Regions from separate parts of the Nanhaiella sioensis genome, predicted to be linked through region 2. Evidence: predicted binding sites of a transcription regulator. Region 2 holds the regulator's gene; the other holds the start of a gene.
The links. The regulator NrdR, encoded in region 2, represses ribonucleotide reductase genes. The targets are predictions, from matches to a motif close to AACACNATATATNGTGTT.
Positions count from the first base shown of each region.

Region 1 (8,121 bases), 320 kb from region 2:
CGATAATTCGTAAAAATTGTTCTAACAATTCATGGCGATCAACTAAGCGTTTACCAATTTTCTTTCCTTTTGTGGTTAACATTAATCCTCGATATTTTTCATATATGAGATACTCATCTTTGTCTAGTTTTTGTACCATTTTTGTAACTGAGGAGGGATGTACAGACAAAGCTTCGGCAATATCTGAAACTCTCGCATAACCCTTATCTTTTATTAAAATATAGATTTGTTCTATATAATCTTCCATACTTGGTGTAGGCATGATATACCCTCCAATTACTCCATTTTTATAACAATAATCATTAAAAGTGTACAATATATGGAGAAGTGTTACAAGGGAATTTCACTTGTTTTTTTCATATGCTGTTTCCGCATTGATTGTTGTTTTTCGTATTAACAAATAAACAAGTCGTCAACTTGCGTTCGTGACACCTTTTCTTCTGTATACTTTTTATGGTACTAATTTGAAAACGATAGCAACAGAATTTACGTAAAGAGCTTTGCTAAAAGAAAAAGGATGGAGTATGTAAACATCCACCCTTGCTAACTTGTTGAATAAAGTAGTGTTATCTCGTTATAGTCCACATTTTAATTGTGCACCACAATTAGTACATGTATTACAGCCCCCAAGGTCTTCGACTGTTCCTTTACGACAAACCGGACATGTATTACCAATTTCAGATCCAATTGTTACATCAGTCGACCGCAAATCATTAATTGTATCTACTAAGACTACGTGGCTTTTTACAGAATCTCGTGAAGGAATTTCTGCATCTTTCTTATCAACAGTATTTTCTTCTGCTTTTAAAGTAAGTACTTGTGCATCTCGACTTCCGTCGACATAAACAGTCCCGCCTTTTGCGCCACCTTTATATAAGCGTTCATATACCCTCTCAACTTGCTCAACAGTATACCCACGTGGTGCATTTACTGTTTTACTAATCGAGCTATCAATCCAGTGCTGAATAGTACATTGCACATCCGCATGTGCTTGTGGAGAAAGTTCCATCGCTGAAATAAACCAATTTGGCAAATCATTAGCATCTACATGTGGATTTTCATCTAAATACTCTTGAACGATATCTGCTTTTACTTCAATAAATTTTCCTAATCTTCCACTTCTAAAGTAAGAGAATGAAAAATAAGGTTCAAGTCCTGTTGATACACCAACCATCGTCCCTGTACTTCCTGTTGGTGCTACCGTTAATAAGTGAGAGTTCCTAATTCCATATTTTTTAATATTTTCTTTTATATCTTCAGGCATACGTTTCATATAACCAGTTTCTGTGAAGGCTGTACGCAATCTAATCGTATCTTCTTCAGTTTCACCAACAAGAAATGGAAAACTTCCTTTCTCCTGCGCTAGTTCCACTGAAGCGCGATATGCAGTTGTTGCAATTACTTCAAATACCTGATCTATTAGCTCGTCACCAGCCTTTGATCCGTACTCTGTTTCACAATAAATAAGCAGGTCATGAAGTCCCATAACCCCTAAACCGACACGACGTTCTCCCAATGCTTGTTTCTTATTTTCCTGCAAGAAATACGGCGTAGCATCAATAACATTGTCCTGCATTCTAACGCCTACTTCAACCGTTTGTTTCAGTTTTTCAAAATTCACAGTCTTCGTATTTTTATCAGCCATTTCTGCTAAGTTAACAGCTGCAAGGTTACAAACTGAATAAGGGGCAAGAGGCTGTTCTCCACAAGGGTTTGTTGCTACAACCTGTTGTCCATAAGCCTTTGCATTAGTCATGTCATTCGCATTATCTATGAAGAAAATGCCTGGTTCGGCAGAGTAGGTAGCACAAATATTAATTAAATTCCAAAGTTCTTTTGCTTTAATTTTACGATATACACGAACTTTATACCCTAATTCTTCCCACTTCCTCACATCTCCTATTTTATGCCAATTCTCATTATATTCTTGCATTTCTTTTTCATTATAGCTTTCTACATCTGGGAACCTGAGATCATAATCACCGTCTGCTTCAACTGCTTCCATAAACTCTTTCGTTAAACATACTGAAATGTTTGCTCCAGTTAAAAACTCTGAGTTATGCACACTGTAAGTCCCATTTTCTTGTAATTTCTCTTCAGCGTCATGAATAATCTCTGTTGTAAAGCCACCAAGACCAGGCATGTTTTTATAGTTAACAATCCCTTGATACATTGCTTTGTCCTGCTCTGTCAAACGATTAAATTTAAGTTTATCTTGAGCACATTTTATAATTGTTTCATCACTTGTATTTTCTAATAAAAATCTCAAAATACGTGGATTTTGCATTTTCGAGATAATGAATTCAATAATATCTGGGTGCCAATCAGCTAACATAATCATCTGAGCTCCTCGACGTGATCCCCCTTGCTCAACAAGGTGAGTTAGCTTTGCAATATCATCTAACCAAGACACTGACCCTGATGACTTACCGTTTACACCCTTTGCTAAAGTATTGCGGGGTCTTAATGTGGAACCGTTTGTACCAACACCACCACCTCGACTCATAATCTCCATCACTTGCTTACGATGTTCAGATATACCTTCACGTGAATCTTGAACAAATGGCATAACATAACAATTAAAATATGTCACATCAGTGTTAGCACCTGCACCATACAACACTCTTCCTGCTGGGACAAAGTTCAGGTTAACTAATTCATCATAATACTTCTCAAACCACTCTTTACGCTTTTCTTCAGTTGACTCAACGGATGCAAGCCCAGTTGCATTACGCTTTGCAATTTGCTCATAATAAATCTCCAACGGCTTTTCAATTACGTCTAGTGAGCGTTTTACAATGCCTGTTTCAATTTCTTCAGCACGTTCAAGTGCACCACGATATTCTTCCTCTATCCTTACTTGTGCAAATTTGTTCTTCCAATCAATCTCTTCAATAAACCCAAGGCCACGGGCAGGAAATTTCGGGTCTTCCTTAATCGTTAACACAACAAAATCACCTGCTGATAAAGTAACTTTTTCAGTATCTTTAAACGAGTACCGATCAAGCATTACGAGCCTTGAAACCCCTTTGTGGGTTAACTTCATGTTTGGTGAAATTTGATGAACTTGGGGATAAAGTTGAATATCCTTATTTAATCTCTCTACGTTCACTTTCATTTTCTCTTTTAGCACAACAGTCATTGCTACAACTCCCTTTATTAATATCACTATTTTGTATGTACATTCTCACGAAGTATTATTGTTCATATGTTTAAAAATGATGTCATTGATAATTTACCATATTTCAGCCTACTGATCAATATATAGTGTTACATTTATATCATTTAATACTACATGTTGATTTTAGGTCAAGTGTTCTATGATTTGTCAAACAAAAAAAAGAACACATTTCATAGAAAAATGAAGGAAACAGTCGCATATGTAGTTTAATATACGAATTTCTAACTAATTTAGAAGTTGCATTATTTTATCTGTAGGAAGTATGTCCCAAATAATATATAGTAGTGGTGTAAAAAGGCTGTACTATCAATGAATTGTCAAGTCACTATTGCACAATCTACAAAAATAAAAGTAGAGTTCGTAGTTTTACAAAAAAAATAGATTGACTGTTTTTATTAGATTTTAGGAATAAGAACAAAAAGAAGCCAATGAAAAAAGGATAACTCATAAACGAAGGACATATCTCATACCCTATATCTTGTATAATAGTAAGGTGCATACCTCCTTCATATACAGCATATAGGGTATAAGACAAGTCATCCTGAGTTACCCTCTTCAATTTAATATACTCTTTTCGTAAACTTTGTTGGTATTGTTATCAGATTACATGTTAGTCTTCATTGTACTCAAGAAAAGGTGTCATTATCGTATTTAGCTTTAATTACGAAAAGCAATAATTAATGCGAAAACAGCGAATTAATGAGACTATTTTCTAACTGCTTCTAGCACATAAAGAACTAATAGTTGTGTTATCTATACACCTTTTAGGAAAAGAGCCTTCAGTTATTTGCGAAAATTCCATTCATCATTCTCATATCGTTTTGTTGCTATGTCGTTTACATACGCTAATTCATCTTGCGTTAATTGATACGGTTCTAAATCAATATTTAACCCTTTTGCAAACCCTGCTTTAAACGCAGATTTCGCCTCTCCAATTGTAACTTCCTCTTCCCTTAATTCATTGATCGCAACAGCTTTATTTTTAAACTGTCTTTGTAACCTTTCTTTAACACGTTCGTTAGGATATTTGAAAAGACTAAAAAGCACATCTTCATCCAAATCAAGTAATATGGAACCATGTTGGAGGATGACTCCTTTTTGTCTCGTTTGTGCACTTCCAGCTACTTTTCTTCCTTCAACGACTAACTCATACCAAGAAGGTGCATCAAAACAAACGGAAGATCGTGGATTTTTCAAGCTGCTTCGCTCTTCCTCTGATTTTGGAATAGCAAAATATGCATCTAAGCCAAGCTTTTTAAAACCTTCTAATAGCCCTTCAGATATGACTCTGTATGCTTCAGTTACTGAATGAGGCATATTAGGATATTTCTCTGAAACAATTACACTATACGTTAATTCATTGTCATGAAGTACCCCTCTACCACCAGTAGGCCTTCTTACAAATCCTAACCCGTGTTTTTTTACAGCATCTAAGTCAATTTCTCTCTCTATTTTTTGGAAATAACCAATTGATAATGTTGGTGGCGACCAGCCATAAAAACGAATTGTAGGAGGAATCTTACCTTGACTATGCCATTCTAATAATGCTTCATCTAATGCCATATTAAATGCAGGTGAACAATTTCCAGAATCGATAAACCGCCATTTTTCTTTCATATCTCTACCTCTTTTATTTAGCTTTCTTTTGCGTGTCTATAGTCTACCAAATGTAAGATATATTTGAAAAGTAATAAGGATTTCCTTTACTAATCAAAGCCTAGCCTTATATAATAATGTATGTCGATAGAAAGAGAAGAAAAGGGGTAGATTACTCGTGGAACTATTATTAATTATCGTTGGTGCTGTGCTCGTTTACTTTGTAATTATGACGGTATACCGCAGAAGAATATTAACTTCATTAACTGAGGAGCAATTTCGTGAGGGATATCGAAAAGCTCAATTAATAGATGTACGTGAGCAAAATGAATTTGAGGGTGGGCATATATTAGGTGCTAGAAATATTCCATTGTCACAATTGAAAATGAGAATTAATGAACTTAGACCTGACAAACCTGTATATTTATATTGCCAAAGCAGTATTAGAAGTGGAAGAGCTGCACAAACGTTGAGAAGAAAAGGATTTAAAGACCTCTACCATTTAAAAGGCGGGTTTAAGAAATGGTCTGGAAAAATTAAAGCTAAAAAGTAACTACAAGTAAGACACACCTACAATTTTCAATCATGCTGTTTCAAAATCTCTTGTATAGTATTAGTTAGTTCATTACACCTTTACTCTTTGAAACAATAGCAACATTAGTTTACAAAAAGAGCTTAAGAAAAAACAAAGGATTCGCCAGAGATTGGTGAATCCTTTGTTTTCGTTATTTTTTATATCTTAGAATCGGCTTACGGGCTGCAATTGTTTCATCTAATCGTTTTACTACTGTTGTATGTGGTGCTTCTTGAACAATTTCGGGATTCTCCTCTGCTTCTTTTGCTATTTGAATCATCGCATCAATAAAAGCATCAAGTGTCTCCTTCGATTCCGTTTCTGTAGGCTCGATCATTATACATTCTTCTACATTTAATGGAAAATAAATTGTAGGTGGATGGTAGCCAAAATCCAACAACCGCTTAGCGATATCAAGTGTACGCACACCTAGTTTTTTTTGTCGTTTTCCAGACAGTACAAACTCATGCTTACAATGCTTATCGAAAGGCAGATCAAAATGTGGTGCAAGACGTCGCATCATATAGTTTGCATTTAACACAGCATATTCGGTGACTGCATTCAATCCGTCAGGACCCATAGATCTGATGTACGTATAAGCACGTACATTAATTCCGAAATTTCCGTAGAAAGGTTTAACTCTGCCAATAGCTTGTGGGCGATCGTAATCGAATGTAAAACCTGCTTCACTTTTGACTAATACTGGTTTTGGTAGAAAAGGAAGCAAATCCTCTTTAACTCCTACTGGCCCTGAACCTGGTCCACCTCCACCATGCGGACCTGTAAATGTCTTATGAAGATTTAAATGAACAACATCAAATCCCATATCGCCAGGTCGTGCTTTACTTAATACCGCATTTAAATTAGCACCATCGTAATAAAGCTTCCCTCCAGCTCCATGGACAATCTCCGCCATTTCAACAATATTCTCTTCAAATAGTCCTAAAGTATTTGGGTTTGTTAGCATTAACGCTGCAGTATCTTGTCCAACAACACGCTTTAAATCTTCAAGGTCAACCAGTCCATTGTCATCAGATTTTACTGTTATAGTTTCTAAGCCTGCTACTGTTGCTGATGCAGGATTAGTACCGTGAGCTGAATCTGGTACAATGACCTTTGTTCGATTAAAATCATTGTTTGCTTCATGGTAAGCACGGATCATCATTAACCCTGTCCACTCACCATGTGCACCAGCTGCAGGCTGTAACGTTACAGTATCCATCCCAGTAATTTCTACTAAATGCTCTTGTAAATCATACATGAGCTCAAGTGCCCCTTGTACTGTACCCTCATCTTGTAAAGGATGAATGTTTGCAAATCCACTATATCTCGCCACATTTTCATTAATTTTCGGATTATACTTCATCGTACAAGAACCTAGTGGATAAAACCCTGAATCAACTCCATGATTCCGATTTGATAAAGCTGTGTAATGGCGCATAATGTCTAACTCGGACACCTCTGGTAACTCTGGCTCATCTACCCTTATATAATCACTAGGTAAAACATCATTAACATTTATATTAGGAACATCTAAATCTGGTAAGCTGTAACCAATTCTCCCTTGCTTTGATAACTCAAAAATTAATGGTTGCTCTTGATTATTCATTGCCATCCCCCAATTCCTTCACAAATGTATCAATCTCTAACTTAGTACGTAGTTCGGTAACCGCTACTAACATATGATTCTCTAGCTCAGCAAAATCTTTACTTAAATCGTATCCACCGATAATCCCTTTATCTAATAGCCTACGATTGATTTCTTTTACTGATTTTGGTAATTTAATGACAAATTCATTAAAGAAAGGACCTTCAAATGCTATTTCAAAGCCATGTGCTTTAAGTTGATTTTTTGCATATTGGGATTTTTGTATGTTTTGAGTTGCCATATGTTTAACACCTTTTTTCCCAAGCGCAGTCATTGCAACAGAGGCTGCTAATGCATTTAATGCTTGGTTTGAACAAATATTCGATGTTGCTTTATCTCTACGAATATGTTGTTCACGTGCTTGAAGTGTTAAAACAAAACCACGACGTCCATCTTCATCCACTGTTTGACCAACAAGGCGTCCAGGGACTTTCCTCATAAGCTTCGAAGTGACCGCAAAATATCCACAATGCGGACCACCATATTGGGTAGGTATGCCAAACACTTGTGCATCACCAACAACAATATCTGCCCCGAATGCACCTGGTGGTGTTAAAGCCCCTAATGATAATGGATTACTTGATACCACAAACATACTTTTTTCTGAATGTGTTATTTCTTCTATTTCTTTTAATGGCTCAATTTGTCCAAAGAAATTAGGGTATTGTACAATTACTGAAGCAACCGTATCATCCATTTCTTTTGCTAGTTCACTGACATCAGTTACACCATTATTTGTTGGTATTTCAACAACTTCGATATGCTGCCCCTTAGCATAAGTTTTCAAAACTTCGATTGATTCAGGGTGCACCGTCTTTGAAACGAGTACTTTCTTCTTACGTGTATGTCCTGCACTTAACATAGCTGCTTCAGCAAGTGCTGTTCCGCCATCATACATTGAAGAATTGGCTACATCCATCCCTGTTAATTCACAAATCATCGTTTGGAATTCAAAAATGGCTTGCAGTTCTCCCTGAGAAATTTCTGGTTGGTATGGTGTATAAGCTGTGTAAAATTCTGATCGAGAAATAACATGGTCGACTATAATTGGCATATAATGGCTATAAACTCCTGCACCTAGAAACGAAGCATGCGTTTGTGTATTTGCATTTTTTTCAGCAA
Region 1 covers NZ_JBKAEG010000001.1:3,473,929-3,482,049, reverse strand. The annotation lists gene mntR (transcriptional regulator MntR) at 1-262, opposite strand, end outside; gene V1503_RS16125 (vitamin B12-dependent ribonucleotide reductase) at 575-3,142, opposite strand; gene V1503_RS16120 (lipoate--protein ligase family protein) at 3,965-4,798, opposite strand; gene V1503_RS16115 (rhodanese-like domain-containing protein) at 5,007-5,330, shown strand; gene gcvPB (aminomethyl-transferring glycine dehydrogenase subunit GcvPB) at 5,503-6,960, opposite strand; gene gcvPA (aminomethyl-transferring glycine dehydrogenase subunit GcvPA) at 6,953-8,121, opposite strand, start outside.
Region 1: a site for NrdR is predicted at 3,255-3,272, ahead of V1503_RS16125 (vitamin B12-dependent ribonucleotide reductase). Genes of this name have one in related genera too.

Region 2 (8,121 bases):
CAATTACATAGACTAATGCAAAGAAATAACTACCTTAAGCATGAAGCCGAAGCTCGAATTAATTCGCAAATGCCTCTAAAGGATAAAATCTCTTTAGCTAGTGCGGTGTTAAATAATAATGGTTCTATATTAAATACTGAGGAACAACTCCACAAACTCCTCCAAAACTGGAGTATACAAATATTGCCGAATCAGTAAGCTCATTAATCTTAGGTTGATTTAGGCTTTTCCTACATGGGATATGCGCTGGTTTTCAATGCGGTGAGTAGAATATTTCTCCTTATTCACTCAGCGTTTACTTAACTAAAGTATACATAAAACTACTTCTAGTTCATGACCAACATAGTTTACGAAAAGAACATAAGCTTAGAGAACATTCCCCCACTTCTTATCGATAGATATAGAGGTAGGGGTCTTTTTGTATGTTGGAAAAAAATATGTGTATTTTAATTATCACAATTCTAGATAATTATGTTATACTAATTACACGAATGTAATGAAAAGTATAACATTATTTTCGAGGGGAGTAATATTATGAATACAAGAATTGCGATTAATGGTTTTGGAAGAATTGGAAGAATGGTATTTCGTCAAGCGATGACAAGCAGAGAATTAGAAATAGTTGCAATAAATGCTAGCTACCCAGCTGAAACATTGGCACATTTAATTAAGTATGATACGAATCATGGCAAATTTGATGGTGAAGTGGTTGCAGAAAATGATTGCCTCATCGTAAATGGAAACAGAATAAAGTTGTTAAGTACACGTGACCCAAAAGAATTACCTTGGGGAAGTCTTAATATAGATATTGTTATTGAAGCTACTGGTCAATTTAATGACCGAGCTAAAGCTAGCTTACACTTAGATGCAGGGGCAAAAAAAGTAATATTAACAGCACCTGGAAAAAATGAAGATATTACAGTCGTAATGGGAGTAAATGAGAGTAAATTTAATACAGAAGAGCACGATATTATTTCAAATGCTTCATGTACAACAAATTGCTTGGCACCAGTTGCCAAAATAATTGATGAACAATTTGGAATAGAAAGTGGTCTAATGACAACAGTACATGCATATACGAATGACCAAAAAAATATTGACAATCCTCATAAAGATCTACGTCGTGCGCGTGCGTGTGCGCAATCAATTATTCCTACAAGTACAGGTGCTGCGAAAGCGTTATCACTTGTTCTACCGCAGTTAAAAGGAAAATTACACGGTATGGCGCTACGTGTCCCAACTTCAAACGTATCACTAGTGGATTTAGTCGTGGATGTAAAGAGAGATGTAACAATTGATGAAATAAATGATGCATTTATCATTGCATCTAATACTTATTTAAAAGGGATTATTGATTTTACAACAGAGCCGTTAGTATCAGTTGATTTTAATACAAATCCCCATTCTTCGATCATTGATGGTTTATCAACAATGGTTTTAAATAATCGTAAAATAAAAATTCTTGCTTGGTATGATAATGAGTGGGGCTATTCATGTCGAGTTGTAGATTTAGTTAAATATGTAGCATGTGAAATGATGAAAAAAACAGAAATGAAGGTTGGGTAAAAAAGCATAAGGATATGGTTTATATAGCTAAAGAGTATGTTTATTTAAATATACTCTTTTTTCTTTGGTTGTCATCGTATAGATAGTTATTTTTGAGCTACGGATTCTACTAGGGTTCGTGTCATCGTTACTTCAATTTAACGATGACAATCGTATATAACCACTACTAGCTGTTCAATTGGATACAAATAACAACATTTACGATTATAGTGTTAATAAGTCATGAATTGTTGTTCGTATATTAAGAAATAACACACCCTACTAAAAAATGGGATAAAATCACATTGCAGACGTAATTTAGTTACAATCGCAATAAACTTTTTACTATATAGTTTTAATGGATATGGACATATTATTTATTATCATGAGATGTAAATAATCTTTTTGAGTGAGCAATGTTATTTCTCAGAAAAGAAAATGTTTCTTTCGATGAGGCAATGTTAATGGAAGTTGCAGTAAAATACCCATTCCAAGATCAAGAGCTCGTCTTCTACTTGCCGTTGACATCAGCAAGAAGACATCAGACAGACATTCTGCAGTGCAGTTAATCATAAGACTTTGGAGGAATTGACGTGCAACTTTTGTTATTTCCACAAGTTTTATCGGATATTTGTTATAAAAAAGGAAAATGTAAATAGTATCACCACAAATCAATACTGCCCTTAACTTACGCGAATAAAAATAGAAAAGGTTGTTGCAAAAATCACACAAACAAAGTATACTATTTTTCGTGAACTTCTTGATGAATAGATACTGTAGCTACTTAAAGGGTTAGGACCTCTTTGGACTAACTTTCCCCCGTGGTAGTTATGAAAAATATCTGTTAGAAGAAATTCATGTCTGAATAATATTTATCGCTTAAGGGGGACTAGCATATGGAAACAATGGGTAGACACGTTATTTCTGAGCTGTGGGGTTGTAATTTTGAGAAGTTAAATGATATCAATGAAATTGAAAAGATTTTTGTTGATGCAGCATTAAAGTCAGGTGCTGAAGTTAGAGAAGTTGCTTTCCATAAATTTGCTCCTCACGGAGTAAGTGGTGTCGTAATTATTTCTGAATCTCATTTAACAATACACAGCTTTCCCGAGCATGGTTATGCTAGCATAGACGTTTATACATGTGGTGATCGTATTGACCCTAATGTTGCTGCTCAACATATTGCAGAAGCTTTAGGTGCTGAATCACGTGAGAATATTGAATTACCTCGTGGAATGGGTCCAGTGCAAGTGCAAAAATCAAAATTAAAAGTTCTATAACAATCATATAAATGTTCGAACAAAAAAGGGGTATATCAATATACCTCTTTATTTTTATGCTTGTACTTAGTTTCGTCTTTTTATATCATTAGAGTATAGAGAATAAGAAACTTAAGGAAAGCTATGTTCTCTTCTATTAAGGCTCTTTGCGTAAATTTTGTTGCTTTTTTACTTACATTAGAAAAACTGATATGTATTATATGCTTCTTATAGTCTTTAGAAAAGATGTACCAAAACCTAGTAGTTGTATACGTTAGTACGAAAACAGCTTATTACGACAAGTAACAATTAATGCGAAAGAAGCCTATATTAAAAACTCAGCAAGAAAAGAACGGAGCTGATTGTATGAAATGCCCTTCTTGTCAACATAATGGAACTAGGGTATTAGATTCTCGGCCTGTAGATGAAGGACGCGCTATAAGAAGAAGACGTGAATGTGAAGTGTGTCAATATCGGGTTACAACGTTTGAAAAAGTGGAAGAACTACCACTTATCGTTGTTAAAAAAGAAGGAACAAGAGAAGAGTTCAGTCGCGAAAAGATTCTACGTGGCCTTATTAAAGCTTGTGAGAAAAGGCCTGTTTCCTTAACTCAATTAGAAGATATCATTAACTTCATTGAGAAGGACTTAAGAAGCCAAGGTTATTCCGAAGTAGGTAGCGAGATGATAGGTGAGATGGTCATGGAAAAGTTGTCCAAAATTGATGAAGTATCATACGTTCGTTTTGCTTCTGTTTACAGACAATTTAAAGATATCAACGTTTTTATAGAAGAATTAAAAGAACTAATTAAAAAAGAAATTTAGATAGGAGCTTAAGAATATTCTTCAAGCTCTTTTTTTAATATATTGAACATAGGAATAGTTAGAATATCTATGAAAGGTTAGGTTATATAGTGGAACATCATTGGAAAGAATTAATTCCTGTAGATCGATATTATGTGAGTTGTAAAACAATTTTACAAGAGTTTGATCGAAAAATAATAACGTTGCTCTATCAACCATTAATTGAAAATGGTGCTTTTAGTTTATTTATGACTCTATGGGCTGAACTTGAAGAAAATAGATTGTGGAGTGAAGAATCTACACACCATAGTTTAATGGGGCTTATGCAGTGTAATTTACATGAAATTTTTAGACAAAGGCTTAAGCTTGAGGGAATTGGACTATTAAAAACATATGAAAAAAAAGAAAATGATGTTCGTCATTTTATTTATGAGCTGCAACCTCCATTATCTCCTGATCAATTTTTTAATGACGGAGTATTAAATGTTTTTTTGTATAATAGAGTTGGGAAAAATAAATATGCAAAGCTAAAACGTTTCTTCTCAGACAAACAAATCGACAGCATTCAATATACACCTATAACAAAATCGTTTAATGAGATTTTTAAATCTATTCACCCTTCCGAAATGGTATCTAACGCTAACGATGAGATCATTGAACAGTTAATACCTCAAGAAGGAAATAACTATATCAATAATGCTGCAAAAAATGAACCAACTTATTTGCAAGAAGCATTTAACTTTAATTTATTTTTCGCTGGCTTATCCGAAAGTATGGTACCAAAAAAGGCGATTACTGATAAAGTAAAAGACATGATAACAAAGCTATCGTTTTTATATGAAATAGACCCAATAGAAATGCAAAAAATTACGATGAGTTCGTTAACTATGGATGATAAAATTGATATAGAAAAACTTCGCAAAGAAGCACGAGACTGGTATAAATTTGAGAATGGTGATCGGCTACCTTCTATTGTCGAGCAAGTACAACCGATCACACAAAGGACAATGAATGATCAACAAGTAGAAACGAAGGAAGACCAACTGATAAAACAACTTGAATTAATATCACCAAAGAAGGTTTTAATGGATCTTGCGGATGGTTCTGTACCATCAGCTGCTGACCTTCAAATTATTGAAGATGTGATGGTTAATCAGAAATTATTACCAGGAGTTGTGAACGTCTTAATATATTATGTGTTGCTTCGTACTGATATGAAGCTCACAAGAGGCTACGTTGAAAAGATAGCTAGTCATTGGTCGAGAAAAAATATTAAAACCGTGAAACAAGCGATGGAGCTTGCTAAACAAGAGCATCGGCAATATCAAACCTGGGCGAATACAAATAATAAAAAACGTTCTGCCTCAACAAAAAAACCAGTTCGTAAAGAATTGTTACCTGATTGGTTTGTTGAAGAGAAACAGGATCAGGTAAGTGAAGAAAAAGTGGAAGAAGTAGATTTTGAAAAGGAAAGGCAAAAGCTTCAGGAGCGAATTAATAAATATAAAGGAAACTCAAAATAGGAAAAGAGGGGAGCAGAGTGGAGCGAATTAACGAAACGATGTCTAAATTGTTCCAAAATGATAAGTTTCAACTACGTCTAAATCAGATGAAAACTGAAATACTCCAAAATCCTGATATCCAACAATTTTTAAATCAACATCATGATAGAGTCACAGGAGATATGATTGACCGTAGCTTAAATAAATTATATGAATATATTAGCCAGTCGAAAAATTGTCAGAAATGTATATCTTTCGATCGGTGTTCAAATATGATCAAAGGGTACGAGCCAACTTTAATTATTAGTGGAAATTCAATTGATATACAATATGATAAATGTAATAAAAAACTAAAATACGATGAGCAAAAAAAGCAACAAGATCTTATACAGTCCATTAATATTCCAAGTGAAATACTTCTAGCTACTATTGATCAAGTTGCTTTAGATGATAAAAGTAGACTAAAAGCTGTTCATTTAATACAAGACTTTATAGAAAAGTATGATAAAGACAAGAACGGAGGGAGAGGTTTATTCTTTCATGGCCCGTTTGGAGTAGGTAAGACATATCTTTTAGGGGCCATTGCAAATGAATTAGCAAGCAAAAACGTCGCTACAATGCTAATATATCTCCCAGAATTTTTACGTGAACTGAAAGGTTCATTTCAGGATCAATCGTTAAATCATAAAATTGAAGTGGTAAAAAAGGTGTCGGTACTTATGCTTGATGATATTGGAGCTGAATCAATGACAAGCTGGACACGTGATGAGATTTTAGGGCCCATTTTACAGTATCGAATGCTTGAGAACTTACCAACATTCTTTACATCCAATTTTAGTTATGATCAACTTCAGCATCATCTATCTTATTCTCAACGGGGCGAAGAAGAAAAGCTGAAAGCAGCGAGGATTATGGAGCGAATAAAATATTTAACGATTCCTGTTGAAATTACTGGGAAAAATAGAAGATACGACAAGAATTGAACTGATACGGCTATCCTTACTATGGATACGCCGTTTTTAGTTGGTTGTATAGTTTTGCGTTTTACCACAAAGCTTCCTCTCCACCTTCTTAGTATGAAAAACCACCAGTTGTCGAGATGTATATATACGTTTTACTATTGCACTGTTATAGGGAATCTTTAAAAGTGAATTTCGTCTCTAATGGTCTTTACAAGCTTACAGCAGCAAAACGGTGTTATATGTGACTAAAGGGTTTGTAGATAAAAAGGACAAGTAATAATGGGTAAACGGCCTTTCTTATAAACAGCGAAAATGAAACTTCTAAAATAATCATATCCCCCATATATATATAAACAGGTGTTGGCAAAAGGGGGGACAAACTTGATTGAAATTTATTTTCAAAATAAATTAGATGCAAGTGAAGTGTGTGAGAGGTTAAAAAGTGGAGCTGACCATTCAGTTCTAATTACATATGATTTTGCCCATTTAGTTAAAATCGGCCCTGACAAAGATATGAAAAAGATTATAGATATGCTTGTTATCCCTGTGCTTCTAAACTACATAATTGATAAAAAGGAGGATGAGTGGTTACAATCATTTATTGTAAATTCATTTTATTTTAAGAATACGGACGAGCAAAGACAAATAATCGAGATAGCACATACAATATTTAATGGGGAGAGGAATGATCTCCCGGCTATGAAATGTGCCCGATCTAGAATAACACTTATTAAACAATCATTAGAAGATTTTTTGCACGAATCTATATCGTTTTCATTCGATTCATTTATCCGTTTTCGCTTAAAGAAATATTTTGAACAATTATTGGAATACACTGAACTAGCTATAGATGAGTATAAGCTTGAGCAGGAATATCAAAATTTTATTCAAACATTACGTGACTTACTACATGTACGACAAGCGGTTTATTCTAAGATCCATCTGTTACATGACAATGGACATTTATTCCATTTTTTTAATGATCGATATGTACAATTGCAAAGGGAAGATTTGACGAAACAAATAGATCGGAAAATGATGATTTCACAATCTATTTACATAGATTCATCTGTCATTGCACCTCTTGTATCGCTAGCACCACAATCTGTAATGATTTATAGTGATGAAATTGATCATAGTTTAATACAAACCATCCACAACATCTTTCAAGAACGTGTAAAGATCTATCCAAAGCAAGATTTCCAGCAATTAAGTCACTACAATAGATAATGGACTGAAAAATAATTGTATAATAGGCTTGATTTTCGACACTAATAAAAATATAATTACCTACATAAATAATTTTTGAACAACTTCTTTAAAGGTTATGATGAGGACATGGGTATCATTTTTACGGTTTATAGAGAGGGAAGACTCGGCTGAAATCTTCCTAACACGAAAAATATACTTACCACCTCTAAACTTCAGTAGTGAACGATTGTTTCAATTTATTAATTACTGGCGGGATATCCGTTATCTATGTCTTGAGCTTACTATATCTATCTTTGCATGCAGATAAGTAAGAAACAAGGGTGGAACCACGAGACCAAACTCGTCCCTTTTTTAGGGATGAGTTTTTTTGTTTTTCGATGTTTTCCACAACGGATTGTTATTTTTGAGGTAGTTACATTAAATGATGAAAAAAGGAGTGAGTAGGATGTCAGAAATGATTAACATGACATTTCCAGATGGAGCTATTAAGGAGTATGAGAAAGGAATCACGACAGAAGATATTGCGGCATCCATAAGTCCGGGGTTAAAGAAAAAGGCAATTGCAGGAAAATTAAATGGTGAGCTTATTGATCTTCGATCACCAATTTTACAAGATGGTACTATTTCAATCATTACACAAAGTGAGGATGAGGCGTTAGAAATTTTACGTCATAGTACAGCTCACTTATTGGCACAGGCAATCAAACGTGTTTATAAAAATGTGAAGCTTGGTGTAGGTCCAGTAATTGAAAATGGATTTTATTACGATATTGATATGGAAGAATCTATTCGTCCAGACGACTTACAAAAAATTGAAAAAGAAATGAAGAAAATTGT
Region 2 covers NZ_JBKAEG010000001.1:3,156,106-3,164,226, forward strand. The annotation lists gene coaE (dephospho-CoA kinase) at 1-198, shown strand, start outside; gene V1503_RS14625 (glyceraldehyde-3-phosphate dehydrogenase) at 535-1,566, shown strand; gene speD (adenosylmethionine decarboxylase) at 2,442-2,825, shown strand; gene nrdR (transcriptional regulator NrdR) at 3,171-3,629, shown strand; gene V1503_RS14640 (replication initiation and membrane attachment family protein) at 3,719-5,131, shown strand; gene dnaI (primosomal protein DnaI) at 5,149-6,093, shown strand; gene ytxC (putative sporulation protein YtxC) at 6,454-7,302, shown strand; T-box leader at 7,391-7,635, shown strand; gene thrS (threonine--tRNA ligase) at 7,730-8,121, shown strand, end outside.